One region of the Bacillus sp. UNCCL81 genome, then DNA from elsewhere that is predicted to be linked to it. Evidence: a T-box and tRNA genes for the amino acid it is inferred to sense, from the RefSeq annotation. Region 1 holds a T-box; the other holds one or more tRNA genes.
What was found. The T-box of region 1 lies ahead of BM319_RS11670 (valine--tRNA ligase). A T-box ahead of a tRNA ligase gene usually reads a tRNA of that ligase, here a tRNA-Val.
Positions count from the first base shown of each region.

Region 2: it encodes a tRNA-Val, which carries the amino acid that the T-box ahead of BM319_RS11670 (valine--tRNA ligase) is inferred to sense. The anticodon was not compared.

Region 1 covers NZ_FOMF01000004.1:455,723-465,448, reverse strand. Annotated here, with positions in the region: gene BM319_RS11685 (LysM peptidoglycan-binding domain-containing protein) at 1-779, shown strand, start outside; gene ysxE (spore coat protein YsxE) at 866-1,897, shown strand; gene BM319_RS11675 (sporulation protein) at 1,981-2,745, opposite strand; T-box leader at 2,973-3,213, shown strand; gene BM319_RS11670 (valine--tRNA ligase) at 3,269-5,911, shown strand; gene BM319_RS11665 (bifunctional folylpolyglutamate synthase/dihydrofolate synthase) at 6,008-7,309, shown strand; gene BM319_RS11660 (sensor domain-containing diguanylate cyclase) at 7,334-9,049, shown strand; gene BM319_RS11655 (hypothetical protein) at 9,221-9,726, shown strand, end outside.
Region 2 covers NZ_FOMF01000009.1:4,076-13,801, reverse strand. Annotated here, with positions in the region: gene BM319_RS18160 (ATP-dependent helicase) at 1-1,102, opposite strand, end outside; gene BM319_RS18155 (GNAT family N-acetyltransferase) at 1,309-1,740, opposite strand; gene BM319_RS18150 (YjcG family protein) at 1,737-2,252, opposite strand; gene BM319_RS18145 (alpha/beta hydrolase) at 2,366-3,094, opposite strand; gene BM319_RS18140 (DMT family transporter) at 3,212-4,126, shown strand; gene BM319_RS18135 (potassium transporter TrkG) at 4,289-5,605, shown strand; gene BM319_RS18130 (potassium channel family protein) at 5,620-6,276, shown strand; gene BM319_RS18125 (DUF6944 family repetitive protein) at 6,377-7,582, shown strand; gene BM319_RS18120 (hypothetical protein) at 7,864-8,058, shown strand; tRNA gene BM319_RS18115 (tRNA-Val) at 8,192-8,264, shown strand; gene BM319_RS18110 (zinc ribbon domain-containing protein YjdM) at 8,683-9,021, shown strand; partial or broken gene BM319_RS18105 (SulP family inorganic anion transporter) at 9,247-9,726, shown strand, end outside.

The DNA.
Region 1 (9,726 bases):
CCCCGAGCTTCTTAATGAATAATAATGATGCAGAAGCTAGTCAAAGTGAAAATGATACACAGGTATCTAACAATGTAAATAATACGTATAATGAACGACCAAGTTTCTTGAATAATGATTTTAATGTACACAGTTATTTAAACAATTCATTAAATAGTAGACCTAGCTTCTTAGATAATGATTTTAGCACTTTGCAAAATGCTACTAATGAAAACAATGCACAAAAAGAAATAGAAAAATATGAAGAACTATATAATCGAACTTTAGAGCAAAACTATCAACCATATGTTAACCAACAATATCAGCAAGCGCCATTTGCATATAATCAAAATCAAGAACAATTCTATCAAAATCCATTCCCTCAAGTAAATCAAGAAAATAATTTCGAAAGTCCAAATGATGCTCGTCAAACACCACCATATTATGCGGATTATTACCAAGCACAAGTGGAGCAGCAAGAAGCACCACCACCACCTGAATTACCAATAGTTGAAATAAAAGCTGATCCAGTTGGTAAAAAGGAAGTAAAAGAAGAAGTAAGCGAAGCAAGAAGCGTTAAAAGTGACAATCTACTTTCAAGTTTGTTTACTGGCGAAGGAAGAGAAGATTCTTATACTAAATTAAAATTATATTTAGCTCAAAATGGAGATACAATTGAATCTGTAGCTAAAAAATATAATCTACAAACTCAGCAGTTGAATCGGGTTAATAACTTGAATGATGAATTTTTATCAGAAGGGCAAATCATTTATATTCCTGTAACTGCTATAAAACAATAACAATATGGTGAGAGCTTTGTATTAGTTAAGACACTTGTCTACTAATACAAGGCTTTTACGCATTTAGAAAGTGAGAGTGACGCATCTTGTATAGAAAACCTAAAGATGAAATAAGCGTCATTTTAGCCCAGTATCATATTGTACCAAATTATTTTGAAACTGTTGGTAAGGTAGTTAAAATCTATACGAATCAAGGTGTATTCGCACTAAAAGAGGCAAACGTAAATCGAGTTTATAGAAATAATTTGATTGAAAATGTGCGTTCTTTACAAGATAAAGGCTTTCGAAATGTTGTACCAATCTATCATACCCAGAGTGGAGATTATATTGTTGAATTTAATACGAAGCATTACTATTTAATGCCGTGGATTGAAAGTGTTGATGAAAAGTCAGATGAGAATTTACATTTTCAACGAATGTTTACTTCACTAGGTAAGATGCACAACAGTACACAAAAAGAGAAAAAGGTAGATAAAGATCAATTACAAATCCATTATGATACGTTAACAAAAAGGTGGAGTAAAGATAAAGAAGTATTAGAAAATTTCATTGAAGTTGCAGAAGATAATTGGTATATGTCACCTTATGAACTAAGCTATTGTACTTATTTTCATAAAATATTAAGTGCACATCAATTTGCTAAGGGACAGTTAGATGAATGGTTTAAAAAAATGAAGGAAACTGAAAATACTAGAGTTGTCATGAACCATGGAAATTTATCTATTTCCCACTTTCTTGTAAATAAAAGAGGTGAAGGAGTCTTTATCAATCTAGAAAATGCACAAGAAACTACACCAATTCAAGATTTAACGAATTATTATAAGAATTCTTTTAAAACATATCCTATTCAGCAATCTGATCGTAATACTTGGCTTAAAATGTATGAAAAGAATTTTTCATTAAGAGAAGAGGAAAGAATGTTATTTTTAAGTTATATGGCATATCCAACTCAGTTTTCTTCCAAAATTTCTAAATATTTAAAGCGATCTGGGGTTAATAATGAAAAAGACAATGTAAGAGATTTATTAAATGCATACTGGCATATGATTAATATTGAATATTTTGTCTCTAAAATACAAGAGGATATTGAAGCAGAGAAATCTATAGATGGTTTATGAGTTCAAACTGATAATTAAAAGAAAATATAAAAACATCTATCCAATAAAAGTATCACTGCAATGGATAGATGTTTTTTTGTTTATTATTTTACATGACGTTTAATTGCATTTACTACACTTTTACGTACAAAATCCTTGTCCGTAATATGATCCTTTGAAAAAGAGATTCGAACATTATTTTCATCTGTTCCAAATAACTTTGAAAACTTACTAGTTGTTTCTTTTTGATTTTGATTAAGTTGAAGGATTAAGTCGACTGTTTTGTCAAAGCTTAAATAGTTCACTTCAACCTCTTCTAATTTACCACGGAATTCGCCATTCATTGGGTAAAATTCAAATTCTTGAATGATCTTTCCATATTTCTTTTTGTTTTCACTATCTCTTAATACAAATCCTTCTTCTTGAAGTGCCTGGATAACTGTTTTTAAGCCTACTGAAGGAACAACCTGAACGCCATCAGCATCATATTGGTCAACAGCTTTTTCTATTTCTAAATGAGTTTTAATCCAAATATGGGATTTGTGAAGTGATACTGGTGTATTTTCAGATAAAGTGAAAAAGAAAGGAATAACAACTTCTTCATTTGCATTTATTATACGATCAACTGATACGATAAATTTTTGTAAAGTACCATTCTTGTTAATAATTTTATCATTTGATTCAACTTGATATTCAGTCATTACATGTAAAAAGACGGAATCTAGCTCTTGTTTAACTCGACCACCTTTTATATATAATTCACCTTTTACTCGTTCACCAGCTTGATATTCTGTTTTTTCAAGCTTTGTATCAATTCTCGTTCCACCGATTCCGAGAACACGAGCTAATGTATTTTTAAATAAACCCATGAATATCCCCCTAAAAATTATATCTACATACTATATAATTATCGCATAATTAAATAAGTACTAGTATACCAGAATGTTAAATAATCATTACAATTATTTTTCGTATTTTTTTTATGTATTAAAAAATGTGGTACTATATTGACACTTATTGAATAATCTAGAAAGAAATTAGAAATAATGTTGACTAAGCTTAAGAAAATTTTGTAGACTATTACATATATTCATAATGAAATGCAATGATAGGGAAGAGTACAACGAACTAGTTCTTCAGAGAGGAAACCATTTGGTGGGAGGTTTCTAGAAAATAGAGTTGGAATGTCGCCCTTGAGCAGTGACTTCGAAAGCAAAGCTTTTGGTGATTAGAAGTTACCGGATGATCCGTTATCTTTTTTAAGTGTGTCAGTTAAACACAAGTTTTTTCTGACAAAAAAAGGTGGTACCGCGAATTCAACTCCATTCGTCCTTTTCAAGGATGAGTGGAGTTTTTTTATTTTTCAATAATTATTAGAGGAGATGAATCCGAATGGAAACTACAAAAAAATCATTACCAACAAAATATGATCCGAATTTAGTTGAAAAAGATCGTTACCAATTTTGGTTAGATGGGAAATTCTTTGAAGCACAAGTGGAATCAGAAAAGCCGAAATATACAATCGTAATTCCTCCACCAAACGTAACTGGAAAATTACACTTAGGTCATGCTTGGGATACAACATTACAAGATATCTTAACTCGTACTAAACGAATGCAAGGTTATGACGTACTTTATTTACCAGGTATGGACCATGCTGGTATTGCTACACAAGCAAAAGTTGAAGCGAAATTAAGAGAAGAAGGCTTATCAAGATATGATTTAGGACGTGAAAAGTTCCTAGAAAAAGCTTGGGAGTGGAAAGAAGAATATGCTTCTCACATTCGTTCTCAATGGGAAAAAATCGGTTTAGGTTTAGACTACTCCCGTGAACGATTCACATTAGACGAGGGTCTATCTGATGCAGTAAAAGAAGTATTCGTTAAGCTATACAACAAAGGCTTAATCTATCGTGGTGAATATATCATCAACTGGGATCCAGCAACAAAAACAGCTTTATCAGATATCGAAGTTATTTATAAGGATGTTCAAGGTGCATTCTACCATATGCAATATCCATTAACAGACGGAACTGGAAAAATTCAAATAGCAACTACTCGTCCTGAAACAATGCTTGGAGATACTGCTATTGCGGTTCATCCAGAAGACGAAAGATATAAATCAATGGTTGGTAAAACAGTTACACTTCCTATCGTTAATCGTGAAATTCCAATTATTGCTGACGATTATGTTGATATGGAATTTGGTACTGGAGTTGTAAAAATTACTCCTGCCCATGACCCGAATGATTTTGAAGTTGGAAACCGTCATGACTTACCTCGTATTCTTGTAATGAATGAAGATGGTACGATGAATGAAAAAGCAGGAAAATACAATGGTATGGATCGCTTTGAATGCCGTAAACAAATCGTTAAAGATTTACAAGAGATGGGTGTTCTTGTTGAAATCGAAGAACATATGCATTCTGTAGGTCATAGTGAACGTAGTGGAGCGGTTGTTGAGCCATATTTATCAACTCAATGGTTTGTTAAAATGCAACCACTAGCTGATGCCGCTGTAGCATTACAAAATTCTGATGATAGCGTAAAATTTGTACCGGATCGTTTTGAAAAGACGTATCTACGTTGGATGGAAAATATCCGTGACTGGTGTATTTCACGCCAATTATGGTGGGGACATCGTATTCCGGCTTGGTACCATAAAGAAACTGGTGAGATTTATGTAAATCAAGAGCCACCAGCTGATATTGAAAATTGGAATCAAGATAACGACGTTTTAGATACTTGGTTCAGTTCAGCATTATGGCCATTCTCAACATTAGGTTGGCCAAATGAAGAAAGTAAGGATTTCCAAGCTTACTTCCCAACAAATGTATTAGTAACTGGTTATGATATTATTTTCTTCTGGGTATCTCGAATGATTTTCCAAGGAATTGAATTTACTGGTAAACGCCCATTTAACGATGTTTTAATTCATGGTTTGGTACGTGACGAGCAAGGACGTAAAATGAGTAAATCACTTGGTAATGGTGTTGACCCAATGGATGTTATTGAGAAATATGGAGCAGATTCATTACGTTACTTCTTAACAACAGGAAGTTCACCAGGTCAAGATTTACGTTTCAGTATTGAGAAAGTTGAGGCTACTTGGAACTTTGTAAACAAAATTTGGAATGCTTCTCGTTTTGCTTTAATGAATATGGAAGGCTTCACATATGAAAATATCGATTTAACGAAAGAAAAATCTGTTGCTGATGAATGGATTTTAACTCGTTTAAATGAAACAATTGAAAGTGTAACATCTTTAATCGATCGTTATGAATTTGGTGAAGTTGGCCGTGTACTTTATAACTTCATTTGGGACGATGTTTGTGACTGGTATATTGAAATGGCAAAGATTCCTTTATACGGTGACAATGAAGATGCAAAAAATATGACACGTTCAGTTCTTGCACACGTACTAGAAAGCACAATGAAACTTTTACATCCATTTATGCCTTTCGTAACTGAAGAAATTTGGCAATCTCTACCTCACAAAGGGGAGTCTATTACAGTTTCTGCTTGGCCAACAGTTAAAGAGGAATTAACAAATAAAGAAGCTTCTGAAACAATGAAAATATTAGTTGAGTTAATTCGTTCAGTACGTAATATTCGTGCAGAAGTAAACACACCAATGAGCAAAAAAGTTCAACTAATGATCTCTGCAAAGGATGAAACGATTGCAGCTGCATTAGAAGAAAATCGTTCATATATTGAGCGCTTCTGTAATCCAGAAGAATTAACAATTTCTACTAACCTAACTGCACCAGAGAAATCGATGTCAGCAGTAATTAGTGGGGCAGAGCTTTATCTTCCTCTAGAAGGTTTAATTAATCTTGAAGAAGAGAAAAAACGTTTAGAGAAAGAATTAGAAAAATGGACTAGTGAAGTTGAACGAGTTCAAAAGAAATTAAGTAACCAAGGATTTGTAGCGAAAGCTCCTGAATCAGTTATTGAAGAAGAGCGTCGTAAAGAGAAAGATTATCTTGAAAAACAAGAATCTGTAAGAGCTCGAATTGCAGAACTAAGTAAATAAGTAATTTAAGCAGTTAATCTGCAATAGAAATTAGTTAAAAAAAACGACGAATTGAGTTAATGATTCGTCGTTTTTTACTATAAAGGTAGGGTTAAGATGGTTAATACATATGAGGAAGCACTGAAATGGATGTATAACAGAACAAAATTTGGCATTGTACCTGGACTACAAAGAATGGATGAAATGCTAGTTAGACTAGGTAATCCTCAGCTAAGTGTCAAAGCAATTCACGTCGCAGGAACGAATGGAAAAGGCTCTACAATTACTTTTCTTCAAAGTATTTTATTAGATGCAGGGTATACTGTAGGAACTTTTACATCACCATATATATTAGATTATCGTGAACAAATCATGTTCTGCGGTGAAATGATTAGTAAACAAGAATTTATTCAACTAGTAAACTGTATGATTCCAGTTGTTGAAGAAGTTGAACAGTTACCATGTGGTGCGCCAACTGAATTTGAAATCATTACAACTATGGCTTTTTACTTCTTCGGAAAAATAAAAGAACATGACATGTTTTTAATTGAAGCTGGTTTAGGTGGGTTAGAGGATTGCACAAATGTAATGACACCTCTAATTAGTGTCATTACGAGTATTGGCCACGATCATCAACAAATTCTTGGTGAAACAATAGAAGAAATCACTAAGCATAAGGCAGGAATTATTAAAAAGGGAATTCCAATTGTTACAGCAGAATTGAAAGAAAAAGCTTTAACGATTATTCAAAATGCCGCAATCAAAAATGAAGCTGATTATTTTGAGTATGGTAATCATTTTTTTGCTTCTCCATTGAAAGATTCACTTTATGAAATGTTTAATTACAAAGGCAATGGTAGGTTAATTGAAAATATTGAGTTATCAATGCTAGGGCACCATCAAATTAGGAATGCTTCTTGCGCAATCTGTGTTGTTCAATTATTACAAAATCAATATGGAATGAAGTTTAGTGAAGATAATATAAAAAGAGGATTAAAAATAGCACTAAAAGCAGGAAGATTAGAACGAATAGCTTCAAATCCTATCATTTATATTGATGGCGCACATAATGTTGAAGGAATTAAAAGTTTAGTGGAGACGATGAATAACCGTTTTCTTGATAAGGAAATAAAGATTCTGTTCTCTGCCCTGAAAGATAAAAATACTCGAGAGATGTTAAAAGAATTACGAGAAATAACAAATAATATTGTCATGACTACTTTTGATTTTCCTAGAGCGATGAATAAGGAAGAATTAATTTCGAATGCTAGTACACTTAATATAAAATATGAAAGTGATTTATCTGTTGCAATCGATAAGAATATAAAGGAAATGCAGGAAAACGAGATATTGTTAATAACCGGTTCTTTATATTTTATCTCGGTAGTAAGAAGATATTTACTAAAAAAATTCGCTTAGAATTGTAAAGGAGGGCCCATAATCTTGATTAGTAAGCATAGTAATAGGTTGATTTGGATCGCATGGATTGTTCTAATGCCAATCATAATTTATTATGCTAATATGGCTAGCCCTCTTAGACAAATAGATCGTTCAAATTTTTTAATTATAATCGCGTTATTTCTAATTGTAGCCAATATGCCGATTAAAATTAATGATGCTACATTTTCTTTTATTTTCGGAATCTCAATATTGGTGTTTTTATCGTATGGTTTAGTTGCAGAACTTTTAATAAGTCAATTGGCCTATTCGATTCTGTATATAAGATTAAGTATTACAAAAAATACTCTCTACCGAATGCCGCTTAATTCGTTAATGTTTGCATTATGTTCTATTGGTAGTGCACTACTTTATTATTTAGTTGGGGGAAAGATTGAACCTACTGGAACTAAAGAAATATTGAATAGCTTATTTCCAATCCTCATATACACACTAGCATCTTTTTGGATTAATCAAATCGTTATTTATTTTATTACGATTTATTTATATAAAAGAGAAATGAAATTGATAAATAGGGAATTTAAGTGGGATTTGTTTATCTATTTATTAATGTATCCAATTGGAATAAGTCTTTATTTAATGCTAGAGACAAAAGGATATATTACGATAATCTACATAACGATTTACTATATCATTTTAATGATTATTCTAAACTCTTTATCCTCTGCTTTAAATATGAACAAATATTTAAGGCAAACAATGAAAATCAGTCAAAAACTTTCTCAAAGAATGGAAGAAGAGCAAGTAATCGATGAGTTTTTTGAACAATTAACTACTTTAATTCCAGTTTCATATGGGAATTTATTTATAGTCGAAGATAAATCACTTAAATTAATAAGATATTTTCAAAATAAATGTGATGAAAAAATATTTAGTTGTCCTTACTTTGATACGCTTGAAGGGTCAATCTCTCAAAAAGTATTTTTTGAAAAAAGAAGATATAGTTTTAACAGACGATCACAATGGTACACCAATGATCATTTGAAATTTTTAGAAGCAGAAAGTTTATTATCAATCCCAATTATAAAAAATCAAGAAGTAGTTGGTGTACTCACAATTGCATCGGAACAAAAAAATGCATTTGAAAAATACCAAGTAGTTTTGATCGAAATCCTTGCATTATATCTCGTAATTGCAGTTGAAAATGCAAGGTTTTACTTACAAACAAAAATCAGAAGTGAAACTGATGCTTTAACCGGCTTATATAATTTTGAATATCTCGAATCTAAAATTAAAGAAGAATTTGAACGGTTGAAAACATTCAAGATAAAGACAATTTCATTACTTCTTATTGATTTAGATTATTTTAAAAGAGTGAATGACAGGTACGGTCATCAAGCAGGTAATGAAGTATTATTTGAAGTTGCAAGTCGGATTAAAATGGTAGTGAAGAAAAGTGGTTTAGTTGCTCGTTTTGGTGGAGAAGAATTTTCAGTACTGCTTGTAAATCATAGTGACAGAGAAACATATGATTTAGCAGAAGAAATTAGAAAATCGCTAGAAACTATTCCATTTTACATTACAAATCATCTGACTAACGAAGATCAAAAGATTAAGTTAACAGTAACAGCAAGTATAGGTGCAGCAGTTGCACCATTTGTGGCGATAGAACCGTCAGACTTAATTCGATGTGCAGACAGAGCTATGTATTCAAAAGCAAAAAATGCTGGAAGAAATAAAGTGGCAATGTATAGCAAATAACCACCGGGAATCCTACGGTGGTTATTTATTTATGTAGATAAGAAATGAGCAAGTTTTTGTAATTTTTTGTTGCACGATACCTGTTTGTCCTCGACAAATGTCGGCGTGTTTTTCTGGGATTATATGTTAGTATTTTTTTACGTTTTAAAATAAAGTAGTAGGAGGATTCATATGGACAAGTCCTCAAAGATATCAATTAAAATTAATGGCGAGGAAAAAGCGTTTAAAGAAGGTTCCGTTAATTCCCAAAATCAGGTAGAGGAGAAGAACGGGGAATTTGGATGGGTTTTACCAACTCCTGATGGGTTAGGTAAAAAAGTAATCGTTTTAGATGATGTTAAAAAGAAGAAAAAGAATAAGCCAGAGCAAAAGGTGAAGGAGAAAAGGAAGATTTCTTTTTTCACAAAGAAGTCACCTTCAAAAAGTATTATTATTTCTATAATAGGAGCAAGTTTAATAGGACTATGTTTTGGGTTTGTATTTTTAGGGATATTTAAACAATCAAAGCCAGATGCACTTAACACAACTAAAAATAGTGTATCGGTTTCTGGTACAGCAACGAACCAAGTCCAAATGAAGATTCCAGCAGTGAAGTTTGATCTAGCACAAGTTGGAATGTATAAAAGCATGGAATCAGCGAAGAAAAATGAAAAAGAAGTATCTACAAATGGCTTTAC
Region 2 (9,726 bases), on a different contig from region 1:
AAAGGATTTTGAGAATATTGAATTGGATTTTATTAATATCTTGGAACTCATCCACTAATAAACACTTAAATCGATTTTGATAATGTAAAAGTAATTCATTATTTTCATTTAGCATTTCAAAGCAACCAAGTAACATATCGTCAAAATCAAATTGCCCATTTTGCTTTTTTAATGATTCATAGCCTTCATAAAGAGAAGCGACCTGTTCTTCCCAAGCATCTTTTGATCGAATCTCATGTGGATAAACACATGAGTTCTTCCATAAGCCAATTTGTTGAATGGCTTGGTCATATGCAAATGACTTTTCATCAATTTCAAGTCGTCGGCCAATTTGCTTTAACATGATCTCCTTTTGAAAATCTGATTTAATTAAACGGCTTGAATCCCATTTTGCTCGATCAAATCGTAAAAGCATTTTATAGAAAATGCTATGGAAGGTACCAATTTCCATCTGTTGAATAGGGTAACCTAGACCTTTCATTCTTTCTTTCATTTCTGCAGATGCTTTTGACGTAAATGTTACAAGCATCATTTCATGAGGAAGTATACCGCTATTCATTAAATGCATTGCTCGAGTTGTTATGACTCGTGTTTTACCACTTCCGGCTCCAGCAAGTACAAGTAAAGGTGAACCGATATGTGTAACAGCATTCCATTGTTGAGAATCTAATGAAATTTGATTGATCACAAATTGATCCGTCTTTTGTTCATTTATTTTATATGGTGGAATATTGTAAAAAGGTAGTCTGTTAATAAATTGATTTTCATCTGTTTTTTCGATTGTAGCTGTATTTGAAATTGAACGCTTAGTAGGTAGTTTAATAATACGATCAGTATTTTCCGTAGTAGAAGGATTATTTTCAAATCTAGCAACCATTTCTTGCTCCAACTCTACGTTATGATTCATACATGCTAGATTTTGCTCTTTGTTTATATGATAAAAATGAGGAATATCATAAATAGTTAATGTGAAATTTAAGTTTTGATGGCAATTAACACATTTAACTTCCCCGCGAATACTGGCTTGATATATTTCCTCATATCTTGATCGAGGGAATTCTGGTAAATAGATTGATTGATTTTGATAGTTTGCAATTTTCATTATTTTCCCCCTTAAAATTAAAGCAGACTCATCTATGTTACCAAAAAGATTTGTGTACGAAAAGTGAATTTTAATGGGAAAAAAGTATCTTTTGATATGTATCGAACTAAATACATTAGTAAGACCGTTGTTTGTTTCATAGCCACGAGTATATTAAAGCCCCATGAAAAAACTATGATTCAATTGAATCATAGTTTTAAGTGTGTTTAATTTAATTTTAGTTTCATTTCTGCGTGTGGAATGCCAGCTTCAAAAAATATTTCGGAAGAGATTTTATAACCTAATTTTTCATAAAAAGGAATTGCAGATTCTTGTGCGTGTAGGACTAATTGATCTAATCCTTTTTCCTTTGCAGTTTTATGAATTAAGTACATAATTTCATTCCCAATTTTTTTTCCTCGATAGCTACTTAACACACAGATTCGCTGAACTTTTCCAGTCGATTCGATTAATCTAAGTCGACCTGCAGCAATCGGTTGTTCTCCATCGTATGAAACAAAATGTATACATTCTTCGTCAAGGCCATCAAACTCTAATTCTCTAGAAATTTGTTGTTCCTCTACAAAAACTTCTACTCTTACTTTAAGAGCGTCTTGTATACTTTCGTCTGTTGCTGCTACTATAGTGCGAATGCTCATTTTTTTGCTCCTAATTTAAATGTTTCATATACTTCCCAAGCACCGTTTTCTAATTGGTAAACTAATTTAAAGTTATCTACTACTTCATTGTAACTAAATTGAATCATGCGTAACTGGCCTAGAATATCAGCAAATTCAGCATCTTGTAATTGCTGACCAATTGTAATATGCGGTACGAATGCATAATCTTTTGTTTCTGGGAAAGCGCCAGTGTGCATTTTTTCATGAAGCTCTTTCAATGCTTCAACAGGTGTAACTTTTAAATAAATGACATTATTAACTGGTGCAAAAGAACTTACTTTATTAATTTCCAATTCAAATGGTTCAATTTGACTCGCAATTTCATTTAATTGTGAAATAATATTTGGAAGTTGATCTTCACTTAGTTCGAATCCACTTCTTAATGTAACATGAGGAGAGATTAACGTATACGCTGGATCAAAACGTTTTCTATACTCATTAGCCTTTTCTTGAACGAAATTAGATGGGAAAAAAACAACGCCACATTTCATAAAAATTACCTCCTGTTTGCGATACTTTATATTTTAATTTGAAAAAATTAACGAAAGAAAAATAACTAATTTTAATTATACCAAATTTTTTGAAAATCGCTAAGTTTCACGAATTATTTTGCTAAACTAATTTTTAATACCTCTTCAAGCTGCTTTTCCCAGTTTGTCCAAGTATGGTCCCCTTCATATTCTTCATAATGTAATTCTACAGGGAAGTTAGCTAAATAATCTTTTAACTGTAAACCACCTTTGACAAAATTAACCCATTGCTTACTTGGTGTAAAAACATTTTCTTCTTGTTTTCCAACAGTTTGAACAATTGAAAGAATTGAATTTAATTTTGTATTCTCTAAAAATTCTATAACATCATCATTCACAAATGGAGATTGCATAACGACTTGTCCAAATGTATTTGGATATGTAAATGCAGCTTGTAATGAAACAGTCCCACCTAATGAATCGCCGATTAATGTCCTGCTATGGGCTAATCCAAGTAAAGGTAAATGATCATCTAAATACGGAAGTAATTCTTCAGCTAAAAAACGAATATAATTTTTTTGACCAGGTTGGGAAGGGTGGTATAGCTTAAAGCGCTCCTCTGGTGAAGAATATGGTATTCCTACAATGATTGTAGGTTGAATTGAACCTTCTTTTGTTAATTTTTCAATTACTCGATGAACTTTTCCTAAATTAAAATAGTCTTGTCCATCTTGAGCGATTAATAAGTGATGTTTTATTAACGGAGTGTACATGCTTGAATAGTATATTGTAAATGTGATTTCTTTTTTTAGGTGTTCACTATATAATGTATGTTCTTCTCTAGTCCCATTTGTTTGAATCATAAAATGTCTCCTCTTCTTTTCCCTAGGATGATATAATTAGATGTTACTTCATACTAAAAATTTAGAAAAGCAAAATGTTTTAAACGCTTACAAAAATAAGTCGAAATGAGGTGAAACATGAGTAAAAAACAACCAAATGCAATGATGTCTTTATTAATTTTGTCCATTATTGCGATTTCAACTTCAGCTATATTAGCTAAATGGACGAAAGCTTCTCCATCTGTTTTAAGCATGTATCGCCTCTGGTTTACATGTATATGGATGCTACCATTTGTATTGAAGCGAAAAAATGAGTTAAAAGCCTTAAAAAAATCGCATTATAAATCATTCGCTTTAGGTGGATTAATGTTAGCTGTCCATTTTATTTTATGGTATGGTTCATTAGTTTTCACTTCAGTGGCGAGCTCAACGATTATATTAGCTCTTCAGCCATTAGTTGCAATGATTCTTGGATTTTTTGTATTTAAAGAGCGAACGTCTATGCAATCTAAAATATGTATGATTATCGCCATTATTGGTGTATGTCTAATAGGATTCGGTGATATCGGCTTAAGTATGTCAGCGTTTAAAGGTGATATTCTTTCATTTTTAAGTGTAATTGCTGCAGTACTCTATTTAATGGTTGGACAAACAACCGTAAAAAATACATCTCATTGGGTGTATAGTTTTTGGGTATTCGCATTTTCAGCTGCATTTTTAACAATCTATAATATCGTAACGATGGATAATTTCTTTGATTACCAATCAAAAGATTGGATCATATTTATTGCATCTGCCATTATTCCTTCATTAGCACATATCATAAATAACTATTTATTAAATTACGTAAATGCTACGACAATATCAATGAGTATACTTGGGGAACCAGTTGGTGCATCTATTTTAGCAGTTTTCCTTCTTCACGAAATGTTATCATCATTTCAGCTAATTGGAGGTACGATCGTAATTGTGAGTGTATTCTTGTACTTATATCAACAACAAAAAGAAGTTACTTCAATACAAGTTAAAACAGATAATTCTACATCAGCTTAGATCAACTAATTAATTTTAAAAATTTCAAAAGCTTTCAAATCATTCATATGGTTTGAAAGTTTTTTTGTTTTTTAACTAAAAATAGGTAGAATAGATAATAGCTATTAGAAAAAAATTCCATAAACTTTTATCCAGCCAATTTAAAGGAGAAAAGAGCTACTTATGAAAAAAAAGAAGAGAAAAGCCAAAAATCCTCTCCATTACATATTTATTTCTTATATCATCATTACATTTTTATTTTCATTCTTATACTTTCTCCCATTTACGCGAATTTCGAATATAAGCTATATAGACAGTTTATTTGTTTCAACAAGTGCAATTAGTGTGACTGGGTTAACAACAGTAAACTTAGTTGAGACCTTTAATGTGTGGGGAAAAATACTATTAATGATCCAAATGGAAATTGGGGCAATCGGAATTGTTGTATTTATTAGCTATGGTTTTATGATACTCGGTATTCGAATTACGATTTCAAATCTATTAGTCGTATCGAAGGATCAAAATCAAAGTAGCATTAAGTCAATAAAAAGATTAAGTTTGTCAGTTTTATATACATCATTATTTTTTCAATTTATAGGTGGACTCTTTTTTTATAGTCAATTTAGAGGGAAATATGACACTGCATTAGAAACCTTATTAGTTACTGCTTTCCATTCAATTGCAAGTTTTACAAATACAGGTTTTGATTTATTTGGGAATAGCTTAATATCGTTTCAAAAAAATAATTTAGTTTTAATTGTAACAGCAGCTTTAATTTTTATAGGTGGATTAGGATATCCGACTATTATGGAGTACATCTATAAATACAAAAAGAAAAAGTCCTTATTTACAAGGGTTAATATGCGCCTACATTTTTCGTTTATGATTCTTGGAACAATTGTATTTTGGCTTTTAGAAAGAGGCCATGCGTTTAAACATTTAAATTTTTTGGATCAACTAACTAATTCATTTTTTTTATCAGTTACGAGTCGAAATGGAGGATATGCACCTCTAGATATTGCCGAACTAACATTACCTGCCATCTTAATACTTTTAGTGCTGATGTATATTGGTGGAGCTTCATCGAGTGCAGCAGGCGGGATTCGGCTAACAACAGTATCGGTCTTAGCCGCTAAGATGTTTTCAGTCATTAAGTCACAGGACGATACAATTATTTTTAGAACAAGTGTAAAGAAAGAGGTTGTTGACCGTGCATTTGTAATTGCGATGAGCTTTATCATTTTAATCACGGTCGCAACCATTATAATTTCGATTTTTGAACCGTTTCAGTTAGATTTAATATTACTAGAAGCCATTTCGGCAATTACAAATACTGGATTGTCATTAGGGATTACAACAAATATTCATAGTGTGTCAAAAATAATATTAATTTTACTAATGTTTATTGGAAGAATTGGGATTTTCACACTGATTTATTTCGTATTTAGAGTCGATAATCAAAAATTAAAATATGTTGAAAAAGATTTAGCAGTTGGGTAAGGAGGAGAGTATATATGCCAAAACAATATTTGGTAATAGGTGCTGGACGTTTTGGGCGAGGAATTGTAAAAGAATTTGATCGGTTAGGTCATGAAGTCGTTGTATGTGATAAAGATAAAAAGACTTTAGAGCAATTAGAAGAGTACACAGAATATGCAGTAATTGGCGATTTACGTGAAGAGTCTATTCTAGAGGATTTAAATGTAAGTCAATTTGACGCAGTATTTGTAGCGATTGGAACGGATTCTTTAGCCTCGATCTTAATTACGAGAAGATTGAAAGAGAGAAAAGTTAAAAGAATTATTTGTAAAGCAAATAATCGTGAAGTTGGTGGGATTTTAGAAAGTATTGGAGCGGATTTAGTTATTTATCCTGAAGAGGAGGCTGGACATAAAGCAGCACGAATGGAAGCGATGAGTGGAATCATCGAATACATTGAAATTACAAAAAACGTTGCAGGTGTTGAAACGGTCATTCCTGAAAAATTGGTTGGTAAAACATTAAGAGAAATGAGTTTTTCGATGAAATATGGCATAACTGTTGTCCTAATCATCCGCGATGGTGAACCGATGGTATCGCAAATTGGAGACGTAGTTTTTCAGAGTGGGGATTTAATTTTTATTGTAGGAGAAAAATCAAAAATAGAATTGTTTAAGAAGAAAGTTGGATAAATATAATTAGGGCTCAATTACAATTACCTATTTGGAACGTTTAAACATTATATTTGAATATACTAATCCTAAATGACTAATCAAGGATTGGTGTATTATAATGAGCCAAGTTATGGAAGTTATTGGAGCATGGGTCAATGCAATTGGAACAATCAGTTCTGCTATTAGTAGTACACCCATGAGAGGATTAAAAGAAGAAAACCGAAAAAGATGGGAGGATATAAGTTTTCATCTTGATTTTGGTGGAAATTCTTTTCAAGCAATCGGAAATTTAATAGAAGCTTTTTTAGGCGAACCTAGTGTAATAGAAGATGCAGGTGAAATTATCCAAGCTTCCGGTAACGTCACTGTATTATTTAGTTTATTAGCTGCTGAAGCAGAGGAAGAAAAAGTAGAAGAAGAAAAAGATGCAGATCGAGCAATAAAATTAAATATTACAGGGAATGCACAACAAGCTTTTGGTGGATTAATTGCTGCCTTAGAAGAAGTCAGTTCAGAGGACTTTGATGTATCTGGTTTTATGGGGAACTTTTTACAAGCTATTGGAAATACATTGCAAGTATTGGGTGGTCTTGTAGAGTTAGAAATAGAAGATTTAAAGGACTATTTAGAAGAAACCGGGCAAGTAGAACAACCTAGCGATTTATCAGATGGAGTGATATTTGACGTACTTCAAGAATATCATGGCAGTGCTCCTGTACCTGAGGCTAGTGAACTATCGGATGGGATTATATTTGATGAAGTACAAGAATACACTGGAAGATTGCCAGAAGAAGAAACCGTTGAACTTACAGATGAAATGGAAGATCATAATGAAAATATACTATCAACCCAATCTAATGAAGAAATATTAAATGAAATAGAATATCTTTTTGGTAGAATACCAGATTACGAACCGATTGAAATGCAAGACGAAACGATTCCAAGTCACCAGGATGGATCCATTTCTAGCGAACAAGGCGGGCCAAGTGATCTGTCAGATGGGGTCATTTTTGATGTACTCCAACAATATGAAGAAGAAACTGAAACAAATCCATTAGTGAAGGAATACGAAGAATTAGCATTACTTTTAAAATACAGTGGAAGTTGGATTCAAGCTGGCGGTTCAATCGTATCCGTTTACTCTGAACAAAAAGAGTTATTTAAGGGGGATGCTGAACAAAAAGAGGAAGAGAAACAAGAACTAGAAGAGAACAAAAACCCTAGAAGAAGAAATAGAAAGAAAAAATCGACGGAAAATAAGGTCGAATCAAATCAAGAGAAAAGCAAAACTTCGAAATATACAGAGATAAAGAAAAAGAGCTAACAAAAATAAGCTATAGTGTTGATGTTAGTTCTAGATACATAGATTATAGAATAAAGCCATTTCTTAAAGGTGCATAAAATGAGCATGTAGAAAGAGAAAGAATACTAGGGTTTTGCAGTGCTTGAATAGTAACAAAGGCAACAAAAAACTAAAATTGAAAACGTTTTTGGAATTTTTGATTACATAATAGGCAAAAAGGAAAATATTAATAATAAAGAGAGTGGACCTTCACTATTTTTGGGTTAAGGAATATTATTATTTAACTATTGGAGAGATTGCCTATGAAAAGTAGAATGATTAAAATCGTTAAAAACTATAAAGTTCAGACATTTGTGTTTGGTGTGGGTGTATTACTTTTGTTCTTAACAATTGTAGTTGGTAGTATTCTATTAAGCAATATACCAAGAGACAAAGATTTGAGATGGAAAGATTTGATGCATACAATAAACGAAATAGAAGCAAAGTCGAATAGATGAGCGTTTTTCAAAATTGAAAAATACATTCTAGTGGACTTATATTCGAAATTTTTTGTTAAATATTGGTTGAAGAGTATTAGACAAAACAGTATAATAGACTTAATAAGAGAGAATTGTATCTCCAATATATTACGATTCCATAGCTCAGCTGGGAGAGCACTACCTTGACAGGGTAGGGGTCGCTGGTTCAAGTCCAGTTGGGATCATAAAGATGAGAAGGCTCAAACCTAAGTATATAAGGGTTTGGGCTTTTTCTTTGTTTTCATCTAATTCCATCTTTTTATTCCTCTTTTAATGTTGAAACATTATCGAATGTAGCACGTTGGCATCCTTCAATTCTATATCCTAGGCCTTACAGAACGATAGAACTCCAATTAGTAGATAATAAATAATTAATATATTAAAATTGAGTTTTTTCATTTTTTACCTCATTAATTTTGATTAGGTAGACTATATTTAAGACGTCTAGTGTCTTTCCTAGTTAAATATATGTTAATTTTTCCAATTTAAAAAAAGTATATTCAAAGATTCAAATATACAAAAATTATATTGTAAAGAATTTTAAATTATGTCAGTATAGAAATAATGATGCTCTAAAAGCAATACTAAAGGAGGGGATAGTTCATGGTCGAACTACCAAATTGTCCAAAATGTAATTCAGGCTATACATATCATGATGGTAATCTATTTGTGTGTCCTGAATGTGGGTATGAATGGACACTGGATATTGAAACTGAAATGGATGATAAGAAAGTTGTAAAAGATGCCAATGGAAATATATTAAATGATGGTGATTCAGTGACTGTCATCAAAGATCTTAAAGTAAAGGGAACTTCTCTTGTTGTTAAAATTGGTACAAAAGTAAAAAGTATCCGTCTTGTTGATGGTGATCATGATATAGATTGCAAAATTGAAGGTTTTGGAGCAATGAAATTAAAATCTGAATTTGTAAAAAAAATATAGATGTTTACTATATAACTCATCACCATTAGTAAAGAACCTTTTTTCGAAAAGGTTCTTTTTTTTCTCTTTTTGTATTTGTTCAATTTATTTTTGTACTATGGAAATTGGAAAATAGTTACAATTTCTAATTGTAAGATTTTGTTTGACGAAAAAGAGATCTGTTATTATGATTATATTAAATATTTGTATATTCAAATAATCAAATATACTAGAAGGTGCGATAAAGTGAAATGGCGAGGGAGAATTGAAAATTATAATAAAGTATCTTTTAGAAAGGATTTAATTTCAGGAATAATAGTTGGAATTATTGCAATTCCTTTAGGAATGGCTTTTGCGATTAGTTCTGGAGTAAAACCAGAGTACGGAATTTATACAACGATTATTGCAGGAGTATTAATTTCAATTTTTGGAGGATCAAAGTTTCAAATAGGGGCCCAACAGGCGCATTTATACCTATACTTTTATCAATTGTAATTCATTATGGTTATGAAAACTTACTTATTGCAGGTTTTTTAGCTGGTGTTATTCTCACATTAATGGGGATCTTTAAAATGGGTTTTCTAATACAGTTTATACCTCGTCCTGTTACCATAGGATTTACAGCAGGGATAGCGGTTATTATCTTTACTGGACAAATTGTTAATTTTTTAGGACTTCAAAATATAACTAAACATGAGGATTTCATATCAAATATGAGTGAAATTG